4 regions of the Peribacillus sp. SIMBA_075 genome follow, and region 3 is predicted to be linked to each of the others. Evidence: riboswitches for the same ligand, from Rfam matches in the RefSeq annotation. Region 3 holds a riboswitch; each other region holds the start of a gene.
What was found. Region 3 has a riboswitch for S-adenosylmethionine ahead of SB775_RS15005 (O-acetylhomoserine aminocarboxypropyltransferase/cysteine synthase family protein). Riboswitches for the same ligand answer to the same signal wherever they lie in the genome.

Region 1 (7,582 bases), on a different contig from region 3:
TTCTGTAATGGATAAGTGGGGAAATATGGTTGCTTATACGACTACAATCGAGCAAGTATTCGGATCGGGTATCATGGTACCTGATTATGGATTCATGCTTAATAATGAAATGACGGATTTTGATGCCACACCGGGGGGCGTTAACCAGGTGGAACCAAGAAAAAGACCAAGAAGCAGTATGTCCCCGACCTTCGTATTAAAAGATGGCAATCCCTTCATGGCCATTGGTTCACCAGGCGGAGCGACGATAATAGCATCGGTATCTGAAACGATTATGAATGTGCTTGATCATCATATGCGAATTCAAGATGCCATACTAGCTCCACGTATTTATTCTGCTGGTTATCCTACAGTTAGATGGGAACCGGGAATTGAACAAAATACAAGGCTGGAGTTAATGGCAAAAGGCCATGTTTATGAAGAAAAACCCCAACATATCGGTAATGTGCAAGCTGTCATTTTTGATTATGAAACAGGGAAAATGTATGGAGGAGCCGACAATACGAGAGAAGGAACTGTTCAAGGAGTGTATGATGTTTCCTATAAAGCTAAAAAGCCAAAAGAAATAAAAGAAGAAAAGAAAGGACCGTTTACCTTAAAGGTGAATGGAGCCGTTTATCCCTATACTGCTGAACAAATGAAACTGATAGATGAAAAACCCTATATCCAATCAGACAAATTGCTACTTGGATTGGGTGTAATTGGAGCAGGTGACTTAGGAACATATGAACCAGATAAAAAATCGTATTTACCGGTGTTAAAAGTAGCGAAATCGTTAGGATATAAAACAAAATGGAACGAAACAGACAAAGAGGCACTATTGGAAAAAGATCCAGCGGATTTTGAAGATCCCGACGATGATGGTAGCGTCACGAATTGATTTCATCCTGACTAATATAACCAGTCCAGACAGGGATTCCTTTAAAAAGATGTAAGAAGGATATTGGAAGTGAAACGGTCCAGACTAATGATATTCCCCTTGTGCATTGTGCAGAAAGGGGAATATTTTTTTGTGCATTTTTTCAGTGAAGATTTGCTTTTTTAGTTAGTCGATTCAATCACTCTCATTAAAAAAGCGATGTATCTCCTCAACTAATTTACATACCGCAGGTGACAGATATCGATCTTTCAAGTATGCCAGGTATACAGTCCTTTCCAAAAAATTAGATTCTATTGCACGGATTGAAGTATCGGTTGTTGTAACGGATTTTACATAGCTTTCCGGTAAAATTGTAACACCAAGTCCTTCTTCCACCAAACTGCAAGCTGTTTCAAGTCTTTCTATTTCGTAAATAATATTGGGAAGTGCCTTTTCATGCTTGAATGCTTTTAAGATATCATCTCTTGTTTGAAATCCAGTTGTACTAATGATCAATTCTTTCTTTGCAAGGTCTTGGAAAGTGATAGACTCTTTTTCGTTTAATTCATCATCTTTATGGACCAAAAGCACGAATTTTTCATTGTATAGGGGTGCAGATATGATTTTCTCATGGTTAATTGGCTGGTTCGTGATGGTGAAATGAACATTAAACCGATTTAACGATTCGATAACCTTTTCTTCCCCCAATATTTCCCTGACTTTGAAATGGATATTAGGATAATTGATTTTAAAATTCCTGATTATCTTCGGGAACCAGATTTTGAATGATTCGATGGAACCTATAGATATTGTTCCACTTCCAACATGCTTCATCTCCTCAAGTTCCACTTGAAAATTATTGAATCTTCTTAACAAATCCACAGATCTCGTATAAAAAATCCCCCCTGCTTCCGTAAGCTCAAGTCCCCTTGTATTACGTTCCAAAAGCTGAAAACTAACTTCTTTTTCTAATTTCATTATGGCATTACTTAAGGAAGGTTGAGATATATGCAGTATTTTAGCAGCTTTAGAGTAATTCTTTTCCTGGACAACGGTAGTGAAATAACGTAGTTGGCGAAGATCCATATATTCTCCTTTCTATAGTTTAAAACTATAGATATATTAAAATTTTGTATTGGTAATTATATATTATCTCAATTATAATTTTTAAAAAAGATATTTCAGAATTTTTTTAATAAAGGAGAAATTATGTATAATAAACCGATTTTAGATTATTGGAATGGAAGGATTGATTCCCATTCTGAAATGGACAGCTTCAGGTACCACCAAAGAGTGCGTTTGTCACCGATTTCGGAATTAAACACCTCTCCCAAAGCATCCAGAACCTTTGGAATGATTGGCTTCAAATGTGATGAAGGCGTCAAAAGAAATAAAGGCAGGATTGGTGCTGCAGAGGGTCCTGATCATATAAGGCAGTCCTTGGCGAAATTACCATGTCATTTATCCTCCCAAACCGAACTGGTGGATGCTGGAAATGTAATCTGTGAAGGTTCAGAGATGGAGGATGCCCAAGCTCAACTGGGATCAGCTGTTGCCCAGATATTGGAGAGTAAAGCGATTCCTATCATACTTGGCGGAGGACATGAAACCCTTTATGGTCATTATCTTGGGATAAGGAAATACGTTGGACCAAAGGCTAGATTGGGGATTATTAATATTGATGCTCACTTTGATATGAGGCCTTATGAAAAAGAAAGTTCATCAGGAACGATGTTTAAACAGATTTTGGACGAAGATCAAAGTTGTGGATATTTATGTGTCGGAATTCAGAAACAGGGAAATACGAAGGCCCTGTTTAAAACTGCTGAGAGGAGTAAGGTCGACTACATATTGGAAGAAGATTTGTCATTGAACGAAATGAATGAAACCAAGCAGCGGATAAATGAATTCGTTAAAAAAAATGACTTCATCATTCTTACATTATGTACTGACGTTATTGATTCAGCCTACGCACCAGGGGTAAGTGCACCCTCTCCATTTGGACTGAATCCGAAATTGGTCCGTGCCATTATTAGGCATGTCGTATCAAACGAAAAGATCCTCTCCTTTGATATCGCGGAAGTGAATCCTTCGTTGGACGAAAATAATAAAACCGTTACATTGGCAGCACATTTAATAAATGAGGTATTGCTGCATTTTAAATAATAAATTATACATCTGGGGGCAGACATACGATGAATCTGGAATTAAATCAAATCACAACTTTATTTCTCGCCGTATCACTGCTTTTGGCGGGTGGACTGTTAATTGGGAAGATTCCCATCCTTAAAAGGTTTTGCATACCGGCTCCAGTAGTGGGAGGATTATTGTTCGCGATACTTGTGACAATCTTCAGACAGGCTGGATTGATCAATTTAACATTGGATACTACTTTACAAAGCCTTTTCATGCTTACTTTCTTTACAACTGTAGGGTTAGGGGCAAGCTTTAAACTTGTTAAGCTAGGTGGGAAACTGCTCGTCATTTACTGGCTGGCTTGCGGCGCCCTGGCTCTTTTTCAGAGTATGATAGGAGTTTCACTTGCAACCGTACTTGATTTAGAGCCTTTATTAGGAGTAGTAATGGGCCCCATCTCGATGGAAGGAGGCCATGGGGCAGCTACTGCATTTGGCGGGACAATTGAAGATCTTGGGGTTAGTTCCGCTTTATCCATTGGACTTGCAGCAGCAACCTTTGGCTTGGTTGCAGGCGGGTTAGCTGGTGGTCCATCCGTTAAATATTTAATCACTAAGTATAAATTACAGCCATCCGAAGCGGATATTGATGATGAAGTGGCAGCAGCCGTGGAAGCGAACGGAGATTCACCCAAGGGGATCAACGCCCAAAACTTCATGATCCAGATTCTGATCATAACATTCTGTATGGCAGCAGGTTCTTACTTAGGAGAGCTTTTCTCGAGTTCAACCGGTTTTGTTTTGCCAAGCTATGTAGGAGCAATGTTTGTAGCGGTTATCGTTAGAAATATTCTTGATGGTTTTAAAAGAGAAGCTGTGGATATGAAAAGCATCGATCTAATCGGAGACGTAACATTGGGGATTTTTCTTTCTATGGCCTTAATGAGCATAAAACTATGGGAAGTGGCCGATTTGGCATTGCCGATGCTTCTAATTGTTTTCGTCCAGGTATTTTTCATAGTACTTCTTGGTACATTGGTATTATTCAGATTACTAGGTAAGAATTATGATGCAGCTGTCATGGTTGGTGGCTTTATCGGACATGGATTAGGGGCAACTCCCAACGCAATGGCTAATATGTCTGCCATTACAGGTCAATTTGGTCCTTCGAGAAGGGCATTTCTTATCGTACCGATCGTAGGGGCATTCCTCATCGACCTTTTTGCTATCCCTATTATCATTACCAGTATAAATTTGTTGAAGTGAAAAACCTTCTGACCAGACTGTCTTTGATTTCATTCATGGACAGTCTTTTTTATCTATAAGTTATTTTGAATGCAAATGGAAGATTACAAGCTTCCTTTACTATGAAATGAGGGTCTCGGATTGCTTCGGGTGATTAATCTTAAGGGTAATCAAGTTTAATGGAGCCACTGTATAGGCTCCTCATTAGTGGATTAACCACGACTCTGCTTAAGGTCAATAATGATACTTGTAGGTTTTTGGTTTATAATAACAACCATCTAGCATTATGAGGGGGGATCCTATGAATGAATATAATGTAACGGTCAGGAATGGCAGTACATTAATTTTGTCGGAAATCATTAAAGCTGAAGATGAAAGAGAGGTCCTTGGAACACTTTTGATTTCCAGCGAATTATTCAATCAACCATTTACCGACATCAGGATTTTAGAACGCTGATTTGTACCTGCCCGTTCCATTTGTTACACTGTAATAAATCTTAAAACGGTAGGCGATATTATGTGCGGACGTTTCACCCTTTTCACTGACATTGAAGAAATAAAAGACCGGTTCGATATTCAAGGATCATTTGATGAAGAATACCAATTCAGTTACAATATTGCACCTTCCCACTCCGTGCTATCCGTCATTAATGACGGGACTAGGAATCGACTTGGATATCTTCGGTGGGGACTCATTCCTTTTTGGGCAAAAGATGAAAAAGTGGGCTACAAAATGATCAATGCCAGAGCGGAATCCATTGCTGAGAAGGCAAGCTTCAAGAATGCGTATAAGAAGAAACGATGCTTGATAATCGCTGATTCCTTTTATGAGTGGAAGAAGGGACCCGAGCGAAAAATACCCATGCGAATAAAGCTTAAGAATCATGCTCCATTTGGTATGGCCGGTCTCTGGGAATCTTGGAAATCTCCAGAGGGCATCAACATTTATTCGTGCTCAGTTATAACGACCGTTCCTAATGAGCTAATGACCAGCATTCATGATCGTATGCCTGTCATCCTAAAACCTGAAGATGAAAAAGATTGGTTGAATCCATCCATTAATGATCCTGCATATCTGCAGCAGTATTTAAAATCATTCGATCCTGAACAGATGGAAGCATTTGAGGTATCGACTGATGTGAACTCAACTAAAAATAATTCACCTAACCTGATACAACAAATTTGCTGAGAGGTCCTTTCTTTAGACCTCTTTTTATTTTAAGTTCCTTCCTGATAAAAGACAGGATTTGGATCATAGTATAACAAGTACATCATTATTGAAAAAACCTTATTTACTGCACATGTAAAAGGCCCTTTATTATATTAAGGTCCACATGTGAAATTCTTTAAAACTAAACCTTGCGAAAATACATAAAATGCTGTACTCTTATATTTGCTTTTCAATATGGCTTTCGATGTCACTTTCACAAACTCAGATGGTTTCGGCGAGTTTCCAGTCTGGTACTTTTCTGGTGGATATCGTAATATTTGATAAATTATATAATGTAGATCTTCTTATCAAGAGAGACGGAGGGACTGGCCCGAAGATGTCTCGGCAGCAGACTTAATAGGAGTGCTGTGCCAAATCCAGCAGGCTAATTTTTGCCTGAAAGATAAGGGGGGCGTTTTTTATAAATTAAAAGACCTCTTCTTGTTGTTTAAAGGAAGAGGTCTTTTTTTATGCCGACAGTTTTAAAGCTGTTGATTCCATTAGTGGGCATATCAGGTTATTATTAGCGTTATTTGCAAAAACTGTTAAAAGAATAAGGGCTGTGACACATGTCATGCGAAAAATAAAAAGAGGTGTTCATCATGAGTGCAAACAATAAAGGGAATCCCTGGGCATTGATCCCATTTGTCGTTTTTTTAATTTTATTTATTGGCTCCGGAATCATCACTAAAGATTTTTATTCATTTCCGGTGATTGTAGCGATTTCTATCGCATCAGCAGCTGCATTGGCAATGAATCGGAAAGAGACTTTCAATCAAAAGGTTGAAATCTTCTGTAAAGGTGCCGGGGACTCCAATATTATGTTAATGGTTATCATTTTCCTTTTGGCTGGCGCTTTTTCCAAGGTTGCAAATGGCATGGGGGCAGTTGAATCAACAGTGAATCTTGCCTTAGCTGTTTTTCCGCAAAATCTATTAATGGTAGGGATTTTCATTATTGCTTGTTTTATTTCTTTATCTATGGGGACAAGCATGGGAACGATTGTTGCCCTAGCACCTATTGGGGTTGGAATTAGTGAGCAAACAGATATTTCGCTTGCCCTTTCAATGGCGGCCGTTATTGGTGGTGCGATGTTTGGTGATAATCTATCCTTCATTTCGGATACGACAATCGCTGCAGTTCGAACACAGGGAACGAAAATGAAGGATAAGTTTAAAGTGAATTTTTTCATCGTTTTACCTGCGGCCATCATCACATGTGCCATCCTAGGAATTTTAACGATGGGTGAACAAGCCGACATTTCCCAACATGCTTATAATTGGGTGAAGATCCTTCCATATCTTTGTGTATTGATCACTGCATTGGCAGGAGTCAATGTGTTCCTGGTCCTTTCCATCGGAATTGTATTTGCCGGAATTATCGGCTTGGCTGATGGAAGTTATCAACCGTTGGGTGTCATTCAAAAGGTTGGGGAAGGTATGGCGGGAATGTATGAAATCTCCTTCCTTGCCATTTTAATTGCAGGTATGGTAGCTGTAATCAAACATAATGGTGGCATCGATTATTTACTCCACCTTGTGACCCGAAATAGCAAATCAAAAAAAGGAGCGGAATTCAGCATTGCCGGGCTTGTTGGTTTGACGAACCTTTCAACGGCAAATAACACGATTTCGATTATCATTGCCGGGCCACTTGCCAAAAATATTGCCGAGAAGTATGGGATTGATCCACGTAAATCGGCGAGCTTGCTTGACGTTTTTGCCTGTTGCATCCAAGGGTTGATTCCATATGGGGCACAGCTCCTTGTTGCAGCAGGGGTAGCAAAGATTTCCCCTATAAGCATCTTGCCATATTCTTATTACCCAATACTTATTGGGATTTGTGGAATTATTGCCATCTTGATTGGTTTTCCACGGTTTCAGGCGGGAAATGATGAAGCGAAGAAACGTACTTCTTAAAATGAGAATAATTTTGAAACAACACCCTGAATCATTGGATTCAGGGTGTTGTTATGACTATTACCATAAAATTGCCGTTTGGCAACGAGATGCGACCAAAAATATTTTGGTATGAAAAAAGATATTTATGAATAAGGTTATTAGTTTAAACTAATAAAAATAAGCCTGAACCATTTATTCTGGTTCAGGCTTATTTTCGTGCGCCCGGCATGGG
Region 2 (7,582 bases), on a different contig from region 3:
GAACCATATCACGGCACGCTGTCCATTCATTCCGGGTCTGGGCAAGGAACTTTCGTCATATGTAATATTCTGTTGCAGACAGAGCAAGTACATGGGGCTTACGAAACGCGAGATGGAGATTCTGGAGCATCTGTCAAACGGGCTGCGCTACAAGTTGATTGCCGCCAAGCTATTTTTATCGGAGGGAACGATCCGCAATTACTGCTCGAAGCTTGACGTCAAAAACCGCGAAGAAGCAATAGAAATGGCGCGAACGGAGAATATCGTGCAGGCGCTGGAGAACTTTCCGATTTTTCTCTTGTTTTTTTCAAATGCTTCTTCCCCGTAATATTCAAATCGTTTATCATGCAACCATAACAAGTTAACATATAGAAATTTAAACTGTTTTTCAACAAAAAAACCCGGCTGGGATAGCAGCCGGCTCTTTAACTCTTGCACCCTTTAATTGAAGGATATTATTTCACAAACTTTCTTGAAGTAAAAAACGTTCGTCACCCAAAGAGTCGTACTCCTTCTCTACTATTTTAATCTATTTGTTGTTAGAGTACGCCTGAGCAATCACTTTTGCAGCCTTTGCGATGAGTTTATCATTAAAGCTTGCATTCTCATCATTGCGACTTGACATGATCGCTATAATAATCGGTTCTCGATTTGGCGGCCACACAATCGCTATATCATTTCGAGTTCCATAGCCACCGGCTCCGCTCTTATCTCCAACCACCCAACTTTCTGGTACACCAGCTCGAATGAGGGAATCACCTGTAGTATTCCCTTTTAGCCAATTTGTGAAAATTTCTTGCTTATCGGCAGGAAGGTACTCACTGATTCCAAACACCTCAAGGGTAGTTGCAAGTGCTTTAGGGGTACTTGTATCCCGTGATTCCCCAGGAATAGCTTCGTTCAAATCTGGTTCAATACGGTCAGCCATTGTGATAGTATCGCCACTTTCCCGTAACGCCTTTTCAAATCCATCTGGTCCGCCTAATTCTTCGAACAGAAGATTTCCTGCTGTATTATCACTATACTGCATCGCTGCTTCAGCTATCTTTCCAAGACTCATTCCTTTGTTCACAAAGTCTTCTGTAATCGGAGAATAGGTAATAATATCTTCATTGGTGAATGTCCTTATTTTCTCAAGCACTGATATCGGATTTTGCTTTAACAATACAGCTGCGGCTAGGGCTTTGAATGTAGATGCATACGCAAATCGTTCGTTCTCACGAAATTCCACGGTTTCTTTCGTTCCTGTATCAATGGCATAGACCCCAAGCCTTGCATCATATTCCTTCTCAAGTTGTTTAAATTTCTCCATTACGGTTTCTTTTGCCGTAATATTTTCTGACGTTTGGTTAGTTCCCCCGGTATGTTCTGTTTCTGCTTGTTGTACAACCTGTTTTTTCTCATCTGAGCAGCCTGCAACCATAAGCACCAATCCTATTGGTGCCAGTATTTGATAAAACCATCTTTTGTTCATGATATAAACCTCCTAATTATTTGATTAGACTCTTATGTACGAATTGAAAAAACAACCTCATGCAAGGAGTTTTAACAGATTACGTTTGTAGTCTGATTACATCTGTAGTATAGTATTACATATGTAATCAAGAAAAGTCAATTCTTAATTTTTTAACCATCAAGCTACTAGAAATATGCTATATACCTGTTTTTTAAAATTTAAAAATCAAGAGAGTAGGTATTGAAGGACATGTTTTTAACTCATTTTATATTAGGTTTATTGGTGTCTTCATTTTCCGTTACTGTTATCCTACTTATACGAAAATGGTTTGGAAGACAATTAACAGCAAAATGGCACTATCATTTGTGGATGTTTCTTTTTATGGCTTTAGCACTTCCATTCATACCTACTGATTTATATAATTTTAATTCTGTCTTTAGCAGTGGGGATATAAATCAGATTCATGCAGCCAGCTCTAATACGGAAAAAACTGGAACTGATATGATGCAGGGCCTACACCTCATACAAGACTTTTCTGTATCGGTCAATCGGCCGAACCTGTCCTTACTTAATATGGGGGTGATGGGTTTATGGATATCAGGGATGCTTTTATTTACCTTTACTATGGTTCGTGGATGGCTCACAATTAGAAGGATAAAGAATTATTCTTCTCCGTTTTCCAATCAAGAAGTTCTCGTGCTTTTCGAAGAATGCAAGAAAAGACTACGGATAAAAAAATCAATGGAGATCGTTATTTCGAAAAGAGTCCAATCTCCAATGATATTCGGACTTTTTCAAACATATATCGTCATACCTGCTCAGCATGAAAACTGGCTTAGCTTGAAAAATTACGAGTATATCTTTCTTCATGAACTGAATCACTATAAAAACAAGGATTTGCTGACAAATTACTTGATATTATTCTATCAAATCATTTATTGGTTTAATCCCCTTGTTTGGCTTGCTTTTAGAGAAATGAGATTGGATCGGGAAATCGCATGTGATACATCTGTTTTACAGTTACTGGATGATAACTCTTTTAGTGAATATGGAAATACTATCATTAATTTTTTGGATCTTTCAAAACGGTCAAGTAATCTACAGTTAGTGACACAACTAAACGGTTCGAAGCTTCAAATCAAAAAACGAATTGAACAAATTTCTGCCTATAAGCATTCCGCAAAAAAATCAATAAGGAAAAGCGTCTTTATTTATGTGTTGGCCACTATCATTTTGACAATCCAATTACCTATCGTTTTCGCATTTGCGACGGAAAACGACCGATACTATTTTAAAAATGACGGAGCAGTTTATGAGGATTTACATCAATTCTTTAAAGGGTATGAAGGAAGCTTTGTTTTATATGATCAAAACGCACAGCAATATCGCATTTATAATGAAGAAAAAAGCACTTTGCGGATATCACCTGATTCCACATACAAAATCTATAGTGCCTTATTTGCTCTAGAATCAAATGTGATATCACCCGAAGAATCCAAACTTTCATGGGATGGGACTGAGCAGCCCTATGAAGCTTGGAATATGGATCAGGATGTCTCATCTGCTTTACAAAAATCTGTAAACTGGTATTTCCAGGAATTAGATCGCAGGACAGGATTTGAAACAATTCAATCCAATCTACAAGCGATAAACTATGGGAATTCCGATGTATCTGGGGAATTGGGTGAATTCTGGAACGAATCCTCATTAAAAATTTCTCCAGTCGAGCAAGTCCAGCTGCTGCAAGCCTTTTATAACAATCAATTTGGATATAAGGAAAGGCATATCCAAGCCGTTAAGGAAGCACTGCTCATAGAAAAGAATGAGGAAGCTCGCCTATCAGGAAAAACAGGTACAGGAACAGTGAATGGAAAAAACATCAATGGTTGGTTTATCGGTTACGTAGAGACGAAGAACAATACTTATTTCTTTGCTACCAATATACAAAATGAAGATGATTCATCTGGAAGCAAGGCGGGAGAAATTACTTTATCAATTTTAAAAGATTTAGGAATCTATAAAGAAAATGGAGGGGAGAAAAATGGAGAAAAACATTCCTAGCATATCAGAGTCAGAATGGGAAATCATGAACGTGCTTTGGGATAAAGCCCCTCAAACAGCAAATGACATCATAGTTTCCTTACAGGAGAGTACCGATTGGAAGCCGAAAACCATACGTACCCTTCTCGATCGATTGGTTCAAAAAGATGTAGTAGGTGTCAATAAAGATCAAAGAGTTTACACCTTTTACCCGCTCTATACACAGGAGGAGTGCCAGCGTGCCGAGACCGAATCATTTATCAAACGTATCTATGGAGGGGCCATGAAATCCATGCTGGTCCAATTCATTCACGAAGATGCCCTATCTGATGATGATATCAATGAACTGCGCTTTATTTTAAATAAGAAACCTAAAAAGTAATAATATTTAAAAAAGCGATTTGGGATTTTTCCAAATCGCTTTTTTCGGTCAAAATCGAAATAACGGCGGACATATTTCCCATGTAATGATCTGTGTGGTTTGATACGAAAAAAATCAGAACTTTCGTCTTAATAATAGTTATGCATGAATTTAATTCAATAGATGTTTTTTATCACGCTTCTTGATAGTGAAGGCTTCTGCAGGGCCTGGAACAAGCAATCGCAAAGGCTACAGGAATAAAACATTTAACGCAATCATCCGCAAATTCAAATTAATTGAACAATTTTTTGATTGACACTGCCATACGGTCATGATAAGATCACTCTCATACTATATTTACTGAATTTAAAATATTTCGTTTAATTGAATATAATGTTTGACTCTTATCAAGAGAGGTGGAGGGACTGTGCCCTGTGAAGCCCGGCAACCGTCAGTTATTTAACTGATATGGTGCCAATTCCTGCAAAGCAATGTGCTTTGGAAGATGAGAGAAAGGATTGTTTAACCAACCTTTCTACTCATGTGTAGAAAGGTTTTTTTGAGGAGAAAAAACTTTCCTTTCCCCTACAGACTAACATACTAAGAGCTGCTGCCAGCATTAATTTCAGGTATTACAGTTACAACAATCCTTCTAGTTGGTTGCGGGGGTTGGTGCAGGTGGTTTAGGTAATTTGTTATATCTTGAAGGGTTTCAGCTCAATAATAATGATGTTTAGTCATTGTTTTTTATTCAATTTATAGGTGATATATGTACAACAAAAATAGATAAACGATAAGGGAGAAATGAATTATGAAAAAGTGGATATCAACTTTAGCAGTTTCCTCAGCATTAGTATTAAGTTTAGCAGCTTGCGGTACGACTAACAGCGGATCAGATTCTTCAGACAAAGAAAAGAAAATCCTTGTGGGTGCATCAAACATTCCACATGCTGAAATTTTAGAACAGGCAAAGCCATTATTAAAGGAAAAGGGAATTGATTTAGAAATTAAAACATTCCAAGATTATATTATTCCGAACACAGCGTTAGCTGATAAAGAGATTGATGCAAATTATTTCCAACACGTTCCATATCTTAAATCAGTGTTAAAAGAGAATCCAGACTATGACTTTGTAAATGCGGGTGCTATTCATATTGAGCCAATCGGCATTTACTCTAAAAAGTATGATAGCTTAAAAGATCTTCCAAAAAACGGTACAGTTATTATGCGTAATGCTGTAGCTGAACAAGGACGTATTCTATCTATTTTTGAAAAAGAAGGCGTTATTAAGCTAAAAGAAGGCATCAATAAAACAGAAGCTACGATTAATGATATTGTAGAAAATCCTAAAAACTTAACTTTTAATGCAGATATAGAAGGTGGCCTATTACCTCAAATTTATAATAACAACGAAGGTGATGCGGTTGTTATTAATGCGAACTATGCGTTAGATGCAGGGCTAGATCCGCTTAAAGACCCAATCGCTGTTGAATCGGGTGAAGATAATCCATATGCAAACATTATCACTGTACGTAAGGGCGATGAAAATAAAGAGACAGTAAAAGCGTTAGTAGAAGTACTTCGCTCTAAAGAAATACAAGACTTCATTACTAAAAAATATAAAGGTGCAGTCATACCAGTATCTAAATAAAACACCCTTTCATGAACTATACCCCGAATAATGGACACTTCGAAAAAGGTCCATTACTCGGGGTTCTTCTATGTCTATACACTAGAAAAGCAAAAAATCCGTTTACAAAAAGCTGCTTAATAGAAGATACAAAAACTTAAAGCGTAAATTTCTTAAACATAAATACTTAACTAAACTCAAAGTCTTAAGGAGGAAGCCCTACTATGAATTTTAAAATGCAAAACAAACAAAATCTACTAATTGAGAGAATTACGGATCAACATCTAGTTATTCTGTGTGGATATTGCCGTCGTCACGGTCAATCCTCTCCATGTCAAAAGAAACTAAGAAAATCGTGATAATATGCAATCCAAAAGTGATATAAAGATTACATAAAATATTGGATAAGATATACCAATCAATATTTGTAAGTAGTCATATCTAGTCGACACCTACGTATGTAATCACCGAAAAGCCTTTCCCATGAAAGAAATTAAAAGAATCCTTTGATAAGAAAGATAATAGATGGGAAGAATAACATTAACTGTTGTTCCTTTATTCATTTCACTTTCAATAACTATCTTTCCTTGATGTGCTTTCACAATTTCATAGCAGATCATTAACCCTAAGCCAACCCCTTTTTCTTTGATACTATAAAAAGGTTCTCCAAGATATGGGATACGTTCTCTTGGAATCCCACATCCTTGATCGATAAAACAAATACTTACTTGATGACTATCAAGTGTATCGATTTGAACCAAAATTTCTCCTCCCGTTGACATCGCTTCAATTGCATTTTCTAAGATATTGATAAACACTTGTTTTATTTGGTTTCCTTCACAAGGTATGTAGGGAATTTCTGATTTAAGCTCTGTTCTGATCTGTATATTTTTCATCATTGCTTGAGGTTGCAGTAGCGTTATAACTTGTTCTGCTAACATGCTCAAATTATTGAGTTGAACCTTTACTGCTTGTGGTTTAGCTACTATCATAAATCTATTTGTGATTACTTCTATTTGTTCAATTTCTGATGATATTACATCTATGTACCACTGATTTTCTTTATTTTTCATTGATTGTATTAGTTGTATAAATCCTTTAATAGTTGTAAGTGGATTTTCATGAGCTATTGCTGTAGCTAATTTTCCTACCACATCCAGCTTCCCTGATTTTCGCAGTAACTCTTCCGTTTTTAAACGTTCAGTGATATCTCGAGTAATAACCATTGCAACTTCTTTTTCACCTAATCTAAAGATATCGATGATTAACTCAGTATCTATTTTCTCTTCTATTTTAAAAACATATTCGTCTCGCAAAGTGAAGTAATGTTTTCCCTTTTCGAAATCTTTTATAATGTTTATAGTTTTAATGTTTTCAGGAAGAAAATCCATAACAGATATGGAAAGAATTTTTTCCTTACTATAACCTAATCTTTTACATGCAACTTGGTTTACGTCGAGAAATCGAATTGGAAATCGATCCTCGTTCAATTCTAATAGGTAAATTGCAACAGTTGCATGTTCAAATAGAGTACGGTATTTCATCTCATTTTCTCGTAATTGTAGAATAGACATATAACTTTCTTGTAATTGTTGAATAGATATATAATTTCACTCCTTCACTTCAAATTTTCTAAATATTCTAAATATTATATATTGGAAAGGGGCTTGATGCAAGAATCCTTATTTATAATTTATTCATATTTTCCATGAAGCATAAAAAGTGGTTCTATATAAATCCTGTTAACCATATGGACAGGTATGAGTTCCCATCTTTTCCGTCTAGACTCAACTATTTGGAATTGCTGAATAGATCCGATTCTCTAAAAAAAAGTATATAAAACTACTTTTTTCGATATTTTTCAGAAAATTTCGACTTTTATATTTACAACATGAAATTTTTCTTGTATGCTAATCTTACTAAATTAAAAGAAGGTGATGCCAATGAAATAAAGAGAAATATAATGCACATTGAGTATCAAGAAAGCTCTGTTTTTTCTAAAGAATTCTTAGCCTTTGTCCCTTTTTTAAAATACGGATCTTCTCTTAGAAAAATACTAAAACTGGTATTAAAAAATAAAAAAATGAAAGGATTA
Region 3 (7,582 bases):
ACTTTACATGTTCCCTATCTCGTTCCTTCTCAACCTCGATACGGAGGTCTAAGTTCCTACTGTACTCACTGTAGCCAATCCCATGTGAAGACTGCATCGCCTTTTCCATTTCGCTTGTTACATTTAAATCAAGAGTATTGATAGTGAACCATCCTTTCAAATTTGTGTATCATTTTATTTCCTTCAATAATTATTTACCCTTCAGATTCGGGATTAAACATGAAAAACGACCTGAATTTATCAGGCCGCCATTTCTTGAATCATTTATCAACCGGTACAACTGCACCATCATATTCTTTAAGGATGAAATCTTGAATCTCTTTAGAATGCAATACTTCTACCAGAGTTTTGATTTCTTCTTTATTTTCATCACCTTTGTTAACCGCAATAACGTTCACATATGGTGATTTTGAATCTTCAATGGCAATCGAATCCTTCAATGGATTCAAGCCTGCGTCGATTGCATAGTTAGAGTTGATCAGAACTGCATCCCCTTCGCCACTCTCATAAATCTTTGGAAGTAAAGCTGCTTCATAATTAGCATCAAATTTAAGGTTTTTCTTATTTTCAACGATGTCTTTTGTTGTTGCTGTCGTTTTATCGATGCCCTCTTTCAACTTGATCAGGCCATTCTTTTCCAACAGAGATAACGCACGTCCGTGGTCAGCAACCGAGCTGCTCATAATGATTGTTGCCCCTTCCGGAAGTTTAGCGATGCTTTTATATTTTTGTGAATATAGTCCGATAGGCTCGATGTGAATTCCGCCCGCGTTGACTAAATGATATCCATTCTCTTTATTGGCCGCCTCAAGGAAAGGTAGGTGCTGAAAATAGTTAGCATCCAATTCCTTATCATTTAAAGCCTTATTCGGTAAAACATAATCCTGGAATTTTTCAATTTTCAAATCTATTCCTTTTTCTTTAAGAAGAGGTTTAGCTTTTTCAAGAATCTCAGCATGCGGAACATTGGATGCCCCTACAACTAATTTCTTCGTTTCCTTTTCTGTATCGCTGCCACTTTTGTCCTTATCGGCTCCACAAGCTGCCAGAGCAATCGATAAAACAAGGATTAATGCAAATCCTAAAAACTTTTTCATCCTATTCATCTCCCTTTATCTTTTGTCTAATTTAGATGTAATCACATCTCCAATAATTTGAATAATGAAGACGATAATCAGAATAACGATAGTCGCTACTAACGTAACGTCATTGTTGCTTCTTTGATAGCCGTCTAGATAGGCTAGATTACCAAGCCCGCCTGCGCCGATGACCCCGGCCATTGCGGTATAGCCGACCAATGCAATCGAAGTTACCGTAATCCCGGAAATAAGGGCCGGCATCGACTCTGGAAGAAGGACCTTCCAAATGATCGTACTCGTTTTTGCCCCCATGGATTTAGCCGCTTCAATTACACCTTTATCGATCTCACGGAGACCAATTTCAACCATACGCGCATAAAATGGCGCCGCCCCGATAATAAGTGCTGGCAATGCTGCATTCTCACCAATCATGGAACCGACAAGCGCTTTAGTGAAAGGAATGAGCAGCACGATCAAAATAAGAAATGGAATGGAACGGAATATATTAACGAAAGCACCAATGACCGCATTGACCGCCCGATTTTCCCATATATTCCCTTTCCCTGTCAAGAACAGGATCAGCCCTAATAGTATGCCTATAAAGAAGGTAGCCACTACAGAGATGCTTGTCATATAAAGCGTTTCTTTCGTTGCTTCTAAAATGGATTCCCAATCTACATTCGGCAATAATTCTTCAAGCATGAGTAATCACCTCCACGCCTACCTGCTGTGCTTTTATGAATTCTATTGCGCGGAGCATTTCATCCTCATTACCATCAAGGTGGATAAACAACGTTCCATATGAACCGCTTCTTGTTTGGGATATTTTACCTTGAACGATATTGACATCCAACTCGAAGTTACGTACGAGCTTGGTGATCAACGGGCTTTCTGCATGATCACCTACAAAAGTCAATTGAATCACTTTACCTGCAGGAAAGCGTTCAAGCAAATGGTCCATCGTTTCTTTCGTTTCTTCTGGTTCCGTTACCTGTTGCACGAAACGCTTCGTCATTTGTTCTTTAGGATTCTTGAATACATCCAGGACAGGTCCCTCTTCAACGACTTGCCCGTTTTCCATCACGGCCACGCGATGACAGATTTTACGTATTACATGCATTTCATGTGTTATCAGAACAATCGTCAACCCCAGGCGCTGATTGATGTCAACAAGCAATTCGAGTATGGAATCGGTAGTCTGTGGATCTAAGGCAGAAGTCGCTTCATCACAAAGCAGGACCTTAGGATCATTTGCAAGGGCCCTGGCTATTCCCACCCTTTGCTTTTGCCCTCCGCTTAATTGCGAAGGATATGCCTTTTCTCTGCCTTCCAATCCGACTAACTTGATCAATTCGTTCACACGCCTGGTGCGTTCAAGTTTTGAAACTCCTGCAATTTCCAATGGGAAGGATATATTTTCCTGAACGGTCCTGGACCATAATAGATTGAAATGTTGAAAAATCATGCTGATTTCCTGACGTGCCTTACGGAGCTGAGCCCCTTTAATTTTTGAAACTTCCTTCCCAGCCACCACAACGGATCCCTCTGTAGGTGTTTCCAATCCATTGAGCATTCTGATCAAAGTACTTTTCCCCGCTCCGCTGTAACCAATAATACCGAAAATCTCGCCGTTATTTATTTCAACATTCACATTATTTACTGCCTTAATAGTCTCACCGTTTCCTTTTCCTGTTCGGAAAAGCTTACTTACTTTCGTCAATGTAATCATTAATGCTCACCTCTTTTATCCAATAAAACCTATGAACTTAGTTGATTTCTCTACATTATTAGTCAGTTTTTAATACCATTTTTTCCTTTCATGAAGGTTTTCCCAAATGAAATAGAAAAAACCTTTCTGCATGAGCAGAAAGGCAGGTGAAGAAGCTGGCCTTCCTCTCATCTTCCAAAGTAATTAAACTTTGTGTGAATTGGCACCTTTCCAAGGAATCTCCTTGTCGGTTGCCGGGTTTCATCGGGCACATCCCTCCACCTCTCTTGATAAGAGCTAATATATAGAATATTTGTACAACATTAAGTTCTTTAGTATGGGGAAATTTTATCATAGATAAAAAAGGAGTGCAATGTATATTATTTCTAGTAAAAGAATGAACTGGACTTTTTGCTTAAACCGTTTTAGACGTCAGGGAGACGATATTCGTCGCTTTTTCAATTGCCTGCTCTAAATCTTCTATTAAATCCTCTGCATTTTCAATCCCGATGGATAAACGGACCTGATCAGCACGCACTCCCGCTTTCGCCAGACCTGCATCATTCAATTGTTGGTGGGTCGTACTGGCAGGGTGGATGATTAAACTCTTAGCATCCCCTACATTAGCTACATGGGACCATAATTCCACCGAATTGATAAGTTTTGCCCCGGCTTCGCGGTCACCCTGTATTCCAAAAGTCACAACAGATCCTGCTCCCTTAGGCAAGTATTTGTCCGCAAGGGCTTTATCTGGATGATCCTCTTTACCGGGATGTGAAACCCAAGTCACGGCAGGGTGATTTTCCAAATATTGAATAACAGACTTGGTGTTCGAAAGATGCTCTTTCATTCTTACATGCAGCGTTTCAAGTCCAAGCGTAAACTGGAATGCACTTTGGGCACTTAGCGCAGGACCTAAATCACGAAGCAACTGCACTCGGGCTTTCGTTATAAAAGCAGCAGGTCCAACTGCATCGGCGTATACAAGACCGTCGTAGCTTGGGTCTGGCTCCGTAAAGCCAGGGTAGTTTGGCGAGTTCCAGTCGAACTTCCCTCCATCCACTATGACACCGCCTAACGTCGTTCCATTTCCCAAAATCCATTTTGTAGCGGAATGGATGACAATATCCGCCCCAAAATCAATTGGTCTGCATAGATACGGTGTAGCGAAGGTATTATCGATAATTAAAGGTATCCCGGCTTCGTGGGCGATGTCCGCTACTGCTTCTATATCAAGGACCCTCAAACTTGGATTTCCGATCGTTTCAGCAAATATGGCTTTTGTTCTTGGCGTAATTGCCCTTTTGAAACTTTCTGGGTCATCAGGTGAAACGAACTTCACCTTAATCCCATATTTAGGAAGAGTATTTTCAAAAAGATTATACGTGCCGCCATATAATGTAGAGGCTGAAACAATTTCATCCCCTGCACCGGCAATATTCAGGATTGACAGTGAGATGGCTGCCATTCCGCTTGCAGTTGCCAATCCGCCGATACCGCCTTCCAATAAGGCCATTCTTTCCTCAAAAACACTGACCGTGGGATTATGGAGTCGTGTATATATATAACCATTCTCCTTTAAACCAAATAAATTCGCTGCATGGTCTGTGTCTTTGAACAAGTATGCATTGCTTTGGTAGATAGGGACTGCCCGGGCACCTGTTTCATCAGCTTGCAGACCGCCATGAACACTCAATGTTTCAAAACGCAACTTTTTCTCTGACATATGATTTCACCTTTTTCTATGGATTTAGTTGGAATTTCATGAAAACCTGGCCTTTCATAAACAAAAAAACCACTTCCACAAGAAGAGGTTTTAAAACACACCTCATCTTCCAGAGCCAACACTCTGCTGGAATTAGCACCGTATATAAATTTATACCGGTTGCCGGGCTTCGTCGGGCCAGTCCCTCCGCCACTCTTGATAAGAACTATTAAATTCAGCCGTTACTTACTTAATTCAAAATATAGCATTTTAGAATTAATCAGTCAATGAATTGTTAGAATATTCTTTTTTTGATTTCAATTTGGGAGCATAAAAAAACCAATCCGGTTCTGATTGGTTTCTTAGCTGATTTCCTTAAGCAATCCATACAAATAAGGAACGGATTGAAAGGCATATATTTTTTTGTGCAGCTGTCCTTTTTTGAAAAGCAATAAACAAGGGACACTTTCAATTTCATACGATTCGGCGATTGCTTGGACATAGTTCATATTCATTTTGCCTGCCTTCAATTCCGGGAAAAGTTCCATGGATATCGTCAGCATCTTGGAAGCCACCTGACAGGTACCGCATAAAGGCGTATATAAATATAAACAAAAGGTTTCCCCTTTTTCAACGGCAATCTTACACTCTTCTTCTTTCCATTCCTGCATCAATTAATCGTTCATCCTTTGACTTAAAAATTTCATTTTCACATTCATATTGGCAGATAAAAGCACAGTTGCGATATGATGTTCGGGTGAGCTTTCCACTTCTTTGTACATTTTATTAATATACAGGTGGTTCGCTTCCGGCATTTCCCTTCGGAATTGCTTCCGCAGCTTTTCTCCTGATTCATCTGCGTCAAACAGGAGATAAACATCACGTTCCATCAATTCATCCACTAATTCATCGAGCTTAGTTAATGATATGGTCCCATTCGTACATCTTATATCCACATCTTCATTTAAAACGGAGGCAACTTTTTTTCTATCGGAACTGCCTTCTACAATGATCACTTTATCGAACTCGCCCCATTCCATGTCATCACTCCATCTCACGAATTATGTGCGCAACTGCAATTGTACAAAATGAAAAAGAGAGCAGGCCTTTCCAGGCCCCCCTCTCCTTTATTTTAACCGTTAATCAAACTTTCATATTCTTCAGCGCTCATCAGATCTTCAATATCACTGCTATTTGATGGTTCAAGCACGATCATCCATGCTTTTTCAAAAGGAGATTCATTTACATATTCAGGGTTGTCACTTAAATCTTCGTTTACTTCAACAACCTTGCCACTAATTGGAGCATAAAGCTCAGAAACCGTCTTAACGGATTCCACACTTCCAAATGGCTCGTTCGCTTTCAGTTCATCACCGATTTCCGGAAGCTCAACGAATACGATGTCCCCAAGCTCGGACTGGGCGAAAGCAGTAATTCCAATGCGCACTGTTCCATCTTCCGTTTTGACCCATTCATGTTCTTTAGTGTAACGAAGTTCTTTTGGTGTTGTTGTCATTATTTTAACCCTCCATATGTACATCTTTTTTTATCTATTCCATTATAAGGCAGATCTTATGTTTTAGTAAGGAATTAACCAAATATTTTGTTAAATTTCAGTTCCAAACCTGATTGAATTGCTCTTCTTTGAAGCCTACCGTCACTTTGGTACCATCCGTAACAATCGGCCTTTTCAGAAGCATGCCATCTGTGGACAATATATCAAGCATCTCTGCATCAGAAGCTTCTTTCAGCTTATCCTTTAAGCCCAGCTCCCGATATTTTTGACCGCTAGTATTGAAAAACTTCTTCAACTCTAAATTGCTGATTTTATATAGTTGTTCGATTTCAGTTCGCGAAGGCGGGTTTTCCGCTATATGGATTGCTTCATATTGCAGTTCATGATTATCCAGCCACTTTTTCGCATTACGGCATGTGCCGCATTTTGGGTACCAATATAATGTTAAGCCCATCGTTTCACCACCTATCATTAGAATACCCGTTTTCACCACGCAATACAATGAAATATCCTTTGAATTCCCAATGAGATTTCATCAAAGGAAATAAAGGGAATGCCTTTACGGGCATCCCCTTTACAGATTCTGATTTATTGCTTATAGCGCATATTTTTCCGTTTCGATTACCTTAACCGAAGCTTCACGTTTTTTCGCAATGACATTGATTGGAGTGTGTCTTGTCAGCTTGCGAAGGGAAGCAAGCATGATGCGAAGTGTGTCGCCTGTTTCAACCGCAATTAACGTTTCCTTTGCATGTTGTTCTATTTCATTGAAAGCTTCCTGAACGAAAATTTCCGTATAAAGTACTTTTTGTTTGTTCTTCTCCAGCCCCGTAGACGCAATTGCTTTTTCCGTACGTAACACAACGGACTCAGCTGCATAGGCAAGGGAAGCTATATCAGCAATGTTGGAGAGGATTTCTTGTTCTTGATCAAGGTTTTTCCCGTATTTCTGTGCAGCAAGGCCACTAGCCAAAATACCGATTTTCTTAGCGTTTCTAACAAGCATTTTTTCTTGTGCCAATGGCTCATCGCCAGGCTCTTCCGGCATCATCATCATTAATTCCTCTTGCAGGCTTTGTGCCTTTTGAAGAAGTGGCAATTCCCCTTTAAGTGCTTTTTTCAGGAAAGTTCCCGGAACAAGCAATCGATTGATTTCATTTGTACCTTCAAAGATCCGGTTAATACGGGAATCACGATATGCTTTTTCAATTTCATACTCCTGCATGAAACCATAACCACCATGAAGCTGTACACCTTCATCCGTAACGTAATCCAATACTTCGGAGGCGAAGAATTTATTCACTGAACACTCAATTGCATATTCAGCGATTGCAGCTGCCATTGATTTTCCATCTTTCACTTGCTCATCCGTCAACTTGCTCTGTCTTTGATCATAAAGTCCAACGGTACGGTAAACAGAGCTTTCAGCAGCATAAATTTTTGCCGCCATTGTTGCAAGTTTTTCTTTCGTCAAGTTAAAATCGGAAATTTTCGTTTTGAACTGTTGGCGTTGATTCGTATAAGCAGCTGTAATCTCAAGGGCACGTTTAGATCCGCCGACAGCACCCACGCCT
Region 4 (7,582 bases), on a different contig from region 3:
CTGCATATTCCGTTCCGCCGATAAGGATGGTGCGGCGTTCAAATGAAACGATGATGAAAGTTTCAGAAGAAGTTCCGTCCACTTCTGGATCTGCTTTGAAATTAGGTGCCGAAAGTATTGTGAATTCTGATTCGTGACCTCTTAGTTCCTCTTCGTTTGGACGGATGAACAAAGTATGGGCGAAAAGATTATGCCAAGCATATTCATTAACAACTTGGATAGGAAGGCGTGATGATTCGTCTGCACCAGCGAAACCTTTGAAAACAAAAATCTCTTCTTTTGCTTTTAGGTAGTCAACTACTTTATTATATAGTTTATTGAACACATCTTCGGAAATTGGCCGGTTCACTGAACCCCAATCGACTTTATCTTTAACAGATGCTTCTTCCACGATATATTTATCTTTAGGTGAACGACCAGTATATTTGCCGGTTTCAGCTTTTACTGCGCCAGTTGATGTTAAAACGCCTTCGTTTCTGCTCAATACCTTTTCAACCAATTGAGGAACTGAAAGTTGAGTTTGAACATTGTTTCCTGTTAATAATTGGTGTAACTCATTAGAAACATCTACAGAATTCATATATGAGGTACCTTCCTTTGTTTAAGTTTTTATATTACAATTAGTATAACACATTCATTTAAATAGTCTATACTATTTATTTTTTTTTGTGATAATTTTCAACTGGCCGCATTAATCATTTTAAATGGGAAGGAACCGAGTCAGGATGATCGCATATACTTTCATGGAAGCATCTTAATTTTGAATGGTAAATCATGATGCCTTTCCAATTCTTGTTCTCAATGTTCTATTATTAATGGCAATTTTCATTATTTCTATTCGCCCTGGCTTGGAAACCCTTTAAGGACGTTGAACCAACACGTATTTTCACGTGAACGCCATTATGGGGGAAATGTTCTTTTTTAGAAAAGCATTGACAAATTCCAACCAGATACGATAATATCTTAAATTGTACGGATTCTCTTATCCCGAGTTGGTGGAGGGACAGGCCCTTTGAAACCCAGCAACCTGCCATATTGAACTTGACTCCAAGACCGATCGCCGAAAATAAAGCGATGGTTCTTCAAGGAATAGTGGTGATGGTGCTAACCTGAGCAAGGTAAAAAACCCTTGAACGATAAGAGTGAAAGGATAGAAGACAGAATTTTAAACCTTTCCTCATTTGCCAGGGAAGGTTTTTGTGTTTTTAATAAGTAATTCTGTGTCTATAGTTGAAACTAATGAGGGAAACGAGTTCCGTAAAAAATCAGGCTTATGCCTACAACATACTAACTTCCAAGGAGGAAATATGATGTCAAAGAAACGTCTATTTACTTCTGAATCTGTTACAGAGGGCCATCCGGACAAGATTTGTGATCAGATTTCAGATTCCATTTTAGATGCTATCCTTGCTAAGGATGCAAATGCACGTGTTGCGTGCGAAACAAGTGTAACAACAGGTCTTGTGCTTGTTGCTGGAGAAATTACAACATCCGCTTACGTGGATATTCCGCGTATCGTTCGTGATACGATTGCAGGAATTGGCTACACACGTGCGAAATACGGTTTCGATGCTGAAACTTGTGCTGTATTGAGTTCAATTGATGAGCAGTCTGCCGATATCGCAGCTGGCGTCGATAAAGCATTGGAAGCTCGTGAAGGACACATGTCAGAGGAAGAAATCGATGCAATCGGTGCAGGGGACCAAGGTCTTATGTTCGGATTTGCCTGTAATGAAACTGAAGAGCTTATGCCGCTTCCGATCTCATTGGCACATAAACTTTCATTCCGACTGGCTCAAGTTCGTAAAGATGAAACGCTTGCTTACTTACGCCCTGATGGTAAAACACAGGTAACTGTGGAGTATGATGAGAATAACCGTCCTGTACGTGTTGATACGATCGTTATCTCTACACAGCATGATGCAGAAATTACGCTTGAACAAATTCAAGCAGATTTAAAAGAACATGTAATCAAAGCAGTTGTTCCAGCTGAATTGATCGATGCTGAAACTAAGTACTTCATCAACCCGACTGGCCGTTTCGTAATTGGCGGACCTCAAGGGGATGCTGGTCTTACTGGACGTAAAATCATCGTTGATACGTATGGCGGATACGCTCGTCACGGCGGCGGTGCATTCTCTGGTAAGGATGCTACTAAAGTTGACCGTTCTGCAGCATATGCTGCTCGTTACGTTGCGAAAAACATCGTGGCAGCTGGCCTGGCTGACAAAGCGGAAGTTCAATTGGCATACGCAATTGGTGTGGCAGAGCCTGTATCGATCTCGATTGATACATTCGGAACTGGTACTGTTAGCGAAGAAGTCCTTGTTGACCTAGTTCGCGCTAACTTCGACCTTCGTCCAGCCGGTATCATCAAAATGCTTGATCTTCGTCGCCCGATTTACAAACAAACAGCTGCATACGGACACTTTGGCCGTACAGATGTCGATCTTCCATGGGAACGCACAGATAAAGCAGAAACATTAAAAGCACAAGCATAATCAATAAATGAAAAGGTGTCCCGCTTATAGCGGACACCTTTTTTTATTGATTTATTTTGCCGTCAGAGGGAGTAATTCAAGAAATCCCATAGAAATCCACTCACGTGCATATACCCGTGAGATTGGCTCATTTACTCGTGAGATTGGGCGTTTACTCGTGAGTTTGGTTCATTTACTCGTGAATTTGGCTCGAATACTCGTGAGTTTGGTGCGAATACTCGTGAGTTTGGTACGAATACTCGTGAGTTTGGGCGAATACTCGTGAGTTTGGTGCGAATACTCGTGAGTTTGGTGCGAATACTCGTGAGGTTGGTGCATATACTCGTGAGATTGGTGCGAATACTCGTGAGATTGGTGCGAATACTCGTGAGTTTGGTTCATTTACTCGTGAATTTGGCTCGTTTACTCGTGAGTTTGGTTCATTTACTCGTGAATTTGGCTCATATACTCGTGAGTTCGTAAGTTTGGTGCGTCCTATAAGTTCCCGCTATATTCAGTTTATTTTATACGTTCTGCCGTTTTGTAGTATTGCCCTTTTTCAGCATATTCGCGTACGATACGTTCCATATCCTGACGGTCTTCTTCGTTGATTTCACGAATGACCTTAGCTGGGCGTCCGAATGCCAACATGTTCGGTGGAATGACTTTGCCTTGGGGAACGAGACTGCCTGCACCTATAAAAGCCCCTTCGCCGATTTCCGCTGCATCAAGCACAATCGAGCCCATGCCGATCAAAGCTCCTTTTCGGATTTTACAGCTATGTAAAATGACCTGATGGCCAATGGTTACTTCATCCTCGATGATCAATGGATTATTTGGGCTTTGGTGCAGAACGCTGTTATCCTGTATACTGACTTTGTTCCCAATGATGGTTGGGGATACATCGCCGCGTATGACGGAATTGAACCAAATTGACGATTCTTCACCAATTTTCACATCACCTGTCACGACAGCATTTTCAGCAATATAAGCGCTTTCAGCGATATCAGGTTCTTTACCTTTAAACGGATAAATAATCATTTTCAATCATTTCCTTTCCGAAGTGAATGTTTTTATGTATTATTTTAATATACCGTATGCAAATACACTTGGCTATTTATAATATAAATGTACAACTTGTTAGGTTTCTTTTTTGGCGAAAATCACGAATATGGTTATAATTTATATATATTATTTTAACTATCATGGATCGTATACAACAAGTGAAAAGTGAAAGGGGGATTTCGAATGTGGAAATGGGAGACAGAAGGAGACGCAAAAGGCGTCATTGTCATCATTCATGGGGCGATGGAACATCACGGCCGTTATAAGTGGTTAACACAAATGTGGCTTTCAGCTGGATACAATGTCGTCATGGGCGACCTTCCAGGGCAGGGTATGACAACTCGCGCCTACCGGGGACATATCGATTCCTTTGATGAATATTTAGACGAAGTGAAAAGCTGGATAGAAGAGGCTTACGAATATTCGTTGCCGGTCTTTTTACTTGGACATAGCATGGGCGGTTTGATTTCGATACGCCTTCTTCAGGAAGAGGAATGGGACATTGCAGGGGTGATTCTTTCTTCTCCATGTTTAGGCCTCGTGACGAAGCCGCGGAAGTTCCTGACAACCATCTCGCATGGTTTGAACATCACGATGCCTCAGTTAAGGGTAGATTCCGGATTGACACCTGAAATGGCGACGAGAAGTGCGGAAATTCGTGAATCCGATAGAAACGATACATTATATATCACGAAGGTTTCGATTCGCTGGTATCGCGAGCTTGCACAGGCGATGAAGGATGCTTTTGAAGAGATTCCCGAATTTCAGGATGTGCCGCTTTTGGTCATGCAGGGCGGAGATGACCGAATCGTGAATAAGAAGGCGGTTCGTGAGTGGTTTAATTATAACCTGGCCAGTGAAAAGCAATATAAGGAATGGCCGAAGCTTTATCATGAAATCTTCAACGAACCTGAGCGTGATGATGTATTCCAATATGCGCTGAGTTTTGTTGAAAATCGTTTAAAGATATTAGGGTATGTCGTTTGATCGGTAAATCCTGCGGGATAATTGAAAAAGCTGCTGAAGTGAGACATTCAGCAGCTTTTTTTATTTGAAATGGATCAACCTGCTTTTGTAAGCAATTCGTACGATTTGATGACCGGTGCCCAAAAAGTAACCGGATACATAAATTGGCTCAAATGTGTAAGTTCATTTTTATTGGATAAGGCGGTGGATAGGAGATAGATGGATTTAAAGCTCAAGTCATTAGCGAATAAATCTAAAAGCGTCGCTTTCATATTCATGATTTCATCATGGTTTTGTGTGGAAATCACTAAATCGAGCTGTGGCAGGAACTTATCAAAATGATTTTCAAATTGTTTGAGGTCTTCCATGTTTTTTTGTTTTTCTGTCAATGAATTAAGCGATCTGACAAAATTCCCGTACTCTTCACTCGAATCCCTTTTGATTCTTTCTGTCAATATATCGGTCAGTAATGAAATAGGCAACTGTTCCATTTTTTCTACACCCTCTTATCTATTTTCTTTAATTATAATTATTATAGACAAAAAATTCAAAAAGTTATGATTGGAAATTTGCTGCCGATCATTTGAGGGGTAGCCATTTCCTTCAAATGAAAAAACACCGTTCCGAAAGAACGGTGTCAGGAGCGATCATCTCTTTTCAATCGCCACAATGAATGGCGGATTGTTGGCTTGGTTGATGAAGCCGTATTTCAGGATATGCGCTTTTTGTTGAGGGAAGTCCTGTACATAATCCATCAATGCATCCCGTTCAGCCGATCCTCCTGGATGTCCATGGTAAATGACGAGGATGATGATGCCTTCAGGTGCAAGCATCTCGAACAGCTGTTCAATAGCTGATATCGTCGTATCTGCTTGGGTGATGATTGATTTGTCACCGCCAGGAAGGTAGCCTAGGTTGAATATGGCACCTGTGATCTTTCCGGAATGTTCTTTTCTGATATATTTGCTGAGTTGTTCATGCCCATCGTGAATGAGGGTGCAGTGTTCCTGTAAATTCTCGGACATCAGTTTGGCCGCTGTGATTTGGAGTGCTTCTTTCTGAATGTCAAAACTATAGACATGTCCGTTTTCTCCGGTTAGTCCTGCCAGGAAGACAGTATCAAAACCGTTGCCCATCGTGCCATCAATGGTAATATCCCCGGGCTGGACCGCTTTTTCAAGCAGGATCCTGGCGAATGGCAAAATTCGGTCAAGCTTCATCTGATTGTACCCCCGTCTGATGATTTTTCCCCTGCCAGCTGTTGCGGCGCTGCAATTCGGCATCAATGGCATTCAAAACATCCCATTTATTGACGCTCCACATTGGCCCGATCATCAAATCGATTGGGCCGTCACCCGTTATGCGGTGAACGATCATTTCCGGAGGGATTATTTCCAGTTGATCACATACCAGGCTGACATAATCGTCACGGTCAAGGAATTCAAGCAGGCCTTTTTCATATTGTTTGACCATAGGGGTCCCTTTTAATAGATGAAGTAAATGGATCTTTATGCCCTGCACATCAAGTTTGGCGACTTCCCGGGCTGTTTCCATCATCATGTCGTAATCTTCCTGAGGAAGGCCATTAATGATATGGGAGCATACGCGGATGCCGTGTTTGCGCAGTTTATCGACCCCTTCTTTGTAGCAATCGAAGTCATGGGCACGGTTGATCATCGTCGCGGTCTTTTCATGAACCGTTTGAAGACCAAGTTCAACCCATAGATAAGTGCGTTCGTTCAATTCCGCTAAATACTCGACTACATCATCCGGAAGGCAATCCGGACGCGTTGCAATGGAGAGTCCGACGACACCTTCCTGGGTCAATACACTTTCATATTTCTCGCGAAGCTCTGCCACGGGTGCATGCGTATTCGTGAACGCTTGGAAATAGGCCATATACTTACCGTCTTTCCATTTATGATGCATACGTTCGCTGATTTGCTTGAACTGGACGTCGAGCGGTTCGACCCTGCTGCCGGCAAAGTCACCCGAGCCTGAGGCACTGCAGAAGGTACAGCCTCCATGTGCGACTGTCCCATCACGGTTCGGACAGTCAAAACCGCCATCAAGGGCAACTTTAAAAACCTTATGTCCAAAATGATTTCTCAAGTGGTAATTCCATGTATGATATCGTTTGTTATCCGTTGCATATATAAACGGGTTTGCTTGATTCAAATCAGCAACCTCCTAAGTAAAAAATAAAGCGCAACATATATTATACAACATTCGGGCAGCTAGGTCTTTTTTTGAAAAATAAGCGTATACTGTATACTTGAAGGCTAAACAATTAGCTGCTTTTTCTAGTATCTCTAGTGAATGACTATATCCAATCGGGAGCTGATGGACATGACCGGTCAAGTTGAAGAAGCGATTAATCAAATGAAAAAGAAATTAGCCGAAAATAATCAGGTGATTGAAGTAAATGAGGATGGGTTCATATACAAAGCCACTTGCACCTTCAATTCACCTGCTTCGGATGAACAAATTCATTCCTTTGAAAAGAAAACCGGATTGCTTCTGCCCGATGATTATAAAGAGTTTTTGAAAATAACGAATGGATGCCGTCTGTTCGATAGCGTAGAATCTGGTCAGGGAAATGATTTGTATAGCCTGGATGATATTGTTAATTACACATATGAAAGTTCTTACGAAGGATGCTTTAAAGTGGCCTGCATTTATCAAGATAATATCGTGATCGATGGGGAGGCCGTCGCAAAAGGTGATAAGGATTATTTAATGGTAAAAGGCCATATCGATGATTTTGAAGAAGGCGAGAAACTCCATATGGGCTTTGCCGAATGGATCGAGCGGTTCATTTCCCATCAAGGGGAGAAGTTTTGGGATAAAGGATGATTCCTCAAAAAAAATGATAATCCGCTCGTTATTTGCTCAAACTAAACAAGATGATACTGAGTCATCCAAATGAGACGCGAAGGAGAGGGTTTGAAATGGCAACCAGACAATCCGTCGATCATTTTTTAGAGCAATGTGAAGGGGCTCTCCATTTTGCAGAGTTTGAATTTAACGAGGCCTCTCGGCAGGAGCATTATGATGATGAACAATTTCAA

Region 1: another riboswitch for S-adenosylmethionine. It lies ahead of SB775_RS13030 (Na+/H+ antiporter NhaC family protein); the one in region 3 lies ahead of SB775_RS15005 (O-acetylhomoserine aminocarboxypropyltransferase/cysteine synthase family protein).
Region 2: another riboswitch for S-adenosylmethionine. It lies ahead of SB775_RS19905 (ABC transporter permease); the one in region 3 lies ahead of SB775_RS15005 (O-acetylhomoserine aminocarboxypropyltransferase/cysteine synthase family protein).
Region 4: another riboswitch for S-adenosylmethionine. It lies ahead of metK (methionine adenosyltransferase); the one in region 3 lies ahead of SB775_RS15005 (O-acetylhomoserine aminocarboxypropyltransferase/cysteine synthase family protein).

What each region holds. Positions count from the first base shown of each region.
Region 1 covers NZ_JAWRYN010000014.1:99,860-107,441, forward strand. The annotation lists gene ggt (gamma-glutamyltransferase) at 1-880, shown strand, start outside; gene SB775_RS13005 (LysR family transcriptional regulator) at 1,055-1,945, opposite strand; gene hutG (formimidoylglutamase) at 2,069-3,025, shown strand; gene gltS (sodium/glutamate symporter) at 3,055-4,260, shown strand; gene SB775_RS13020 (hypothetical protein) at 4,541-4,696, shown strand; gene SB775_RS13025 (SOS response-associated peptidase) at 4,757-5,428, shown strand; SAM riboswitch class I at 5,752-5,859, shown strand; gene SB775_RS13030 (Na+/H+ antiporter NhaC family protein) at 6,052-7,368, shown strand.
Region 2 covers NZ_JAWRYN010000033.1:33,127-40,708, forward strand. The annotation lists partial or broken gene SB775_RS19885 (LuxR C-terminal-related transcriptional regulator) at 1-328, shown strand, start outside; gene bla (class A beta-lactamase) at 530-1,423, opposite strand; gene SB775_RS19895 (BlaR1 family beta-lactam sensor/signal transducer) at 1,706-3,517, shown strand; gene blaI (penicillinase repressor BlaI) at 3,498-3,878, shown strand; SAM riboswitch class I at 4,259-4,369, shown strand; partial or broken gene SB775_RS19905 (ABC transporter permease) at 4,462-4,591, shown strand; gene SB775_RS19910 (MetQ/NlpA family ABC transporter substrate-binding protein) at 4,669-5,508, shown strand; partial or broken gene SB775_RS19915 (ATP-binding protein) at 5,952-7,049, opposite strand; gene SB775_RS19920 (hypothetical protein) at 7,391-7,582, shown strand, end outside.
Region 3 covers NZ_JAWRYN010000019.1:22,324-29,905, reverse strand. The annotation lists gene SB775_RS34685 (YuzK family famiily protein) at 1-97, opposite strand, end outside; gene SB775_RS15020 (MetQ/NlpA family ABC transporter substrate-binding protein) at 261-1,097, opposite strand; gene SB775_RS15015 (methionine ABC transporter permease) at 1,113-1,781, opposite strand; gene SB775_RS15010 (methionine ABC transporter ATP-binding protein) at 1,774-2,808, opposite strand; SAM riboswitch class I at 2,973-3,084, opposite strand; gene SB775_RS15005 (O-acetylhomoserine aminocarboxypropyltransferase/cysteine synthase family protein) at 3,203-4,513, opposite strand; SAM riboswitch class I at 4,613-4,718, opposite strand; gene SB775_RS15000 (thioredoxin family protein) at 4,855-5,163, opposite strand; gene SB775_RS14995 (toprim domain-containing protein) at 5,167-5,532, opposite strand; gene gcvH (glycine cleavage system protein GcvH) at 5,625-6,008, opposite strand; gene SB775_RS14985 (arsenate reductase family protein) at 6,106-6,462, opposite strand; gene SB775_RS14980 (acyl-CoA dehydrogenase family protein) at 6,604-7,582, opposite strand, start outside.
Region 4 covers NZ_JAWRYN010000031.1:41,145-48,726, reverse strand. The annotation lists gene pckA (phosphoenolpyruvate carboxykinase (ATP)) at 1-580, opposite strand, end outside; SAM riboswitch class I at 980-1,143, shown strand; gene metK (methionine adenosyltransferase) at 1,308-2,501, shown strand; gene SB775_RS19380 (hypothetical protein) at 2,509-2,766, shown strand; gene SB775_RS19375 (hypothetical protein) at 2,763-2,963, shown strand; gene SB775_RS19370 (gamma carbonic anhydrase) at 3,000-3,518, opposite strand; gene SB775_RS19365 (alpha/beta hydrolase) at 3,729-4,532, shown strand; gene SB775_RS19360 (hypothetical protein) at 4,607-5,002, opposite strand; gene mnmM (tRNA 5-(aminomethyl)-2-thiouridylate-methyltransferase MnmM) at 5,159-5,731, opposite strand; gene mnmL (tRNA modification radical SAM protein MnmL/YtqA) at 5,721-6,689, opposite strand; gene SB775_RS19345 (SMI1/KNR4 family protein) at 6,861-7,367, shown strand; gene SB775_RS19340 (DUF2524 family protein) at 7,463-7,582, shown strand, end outside.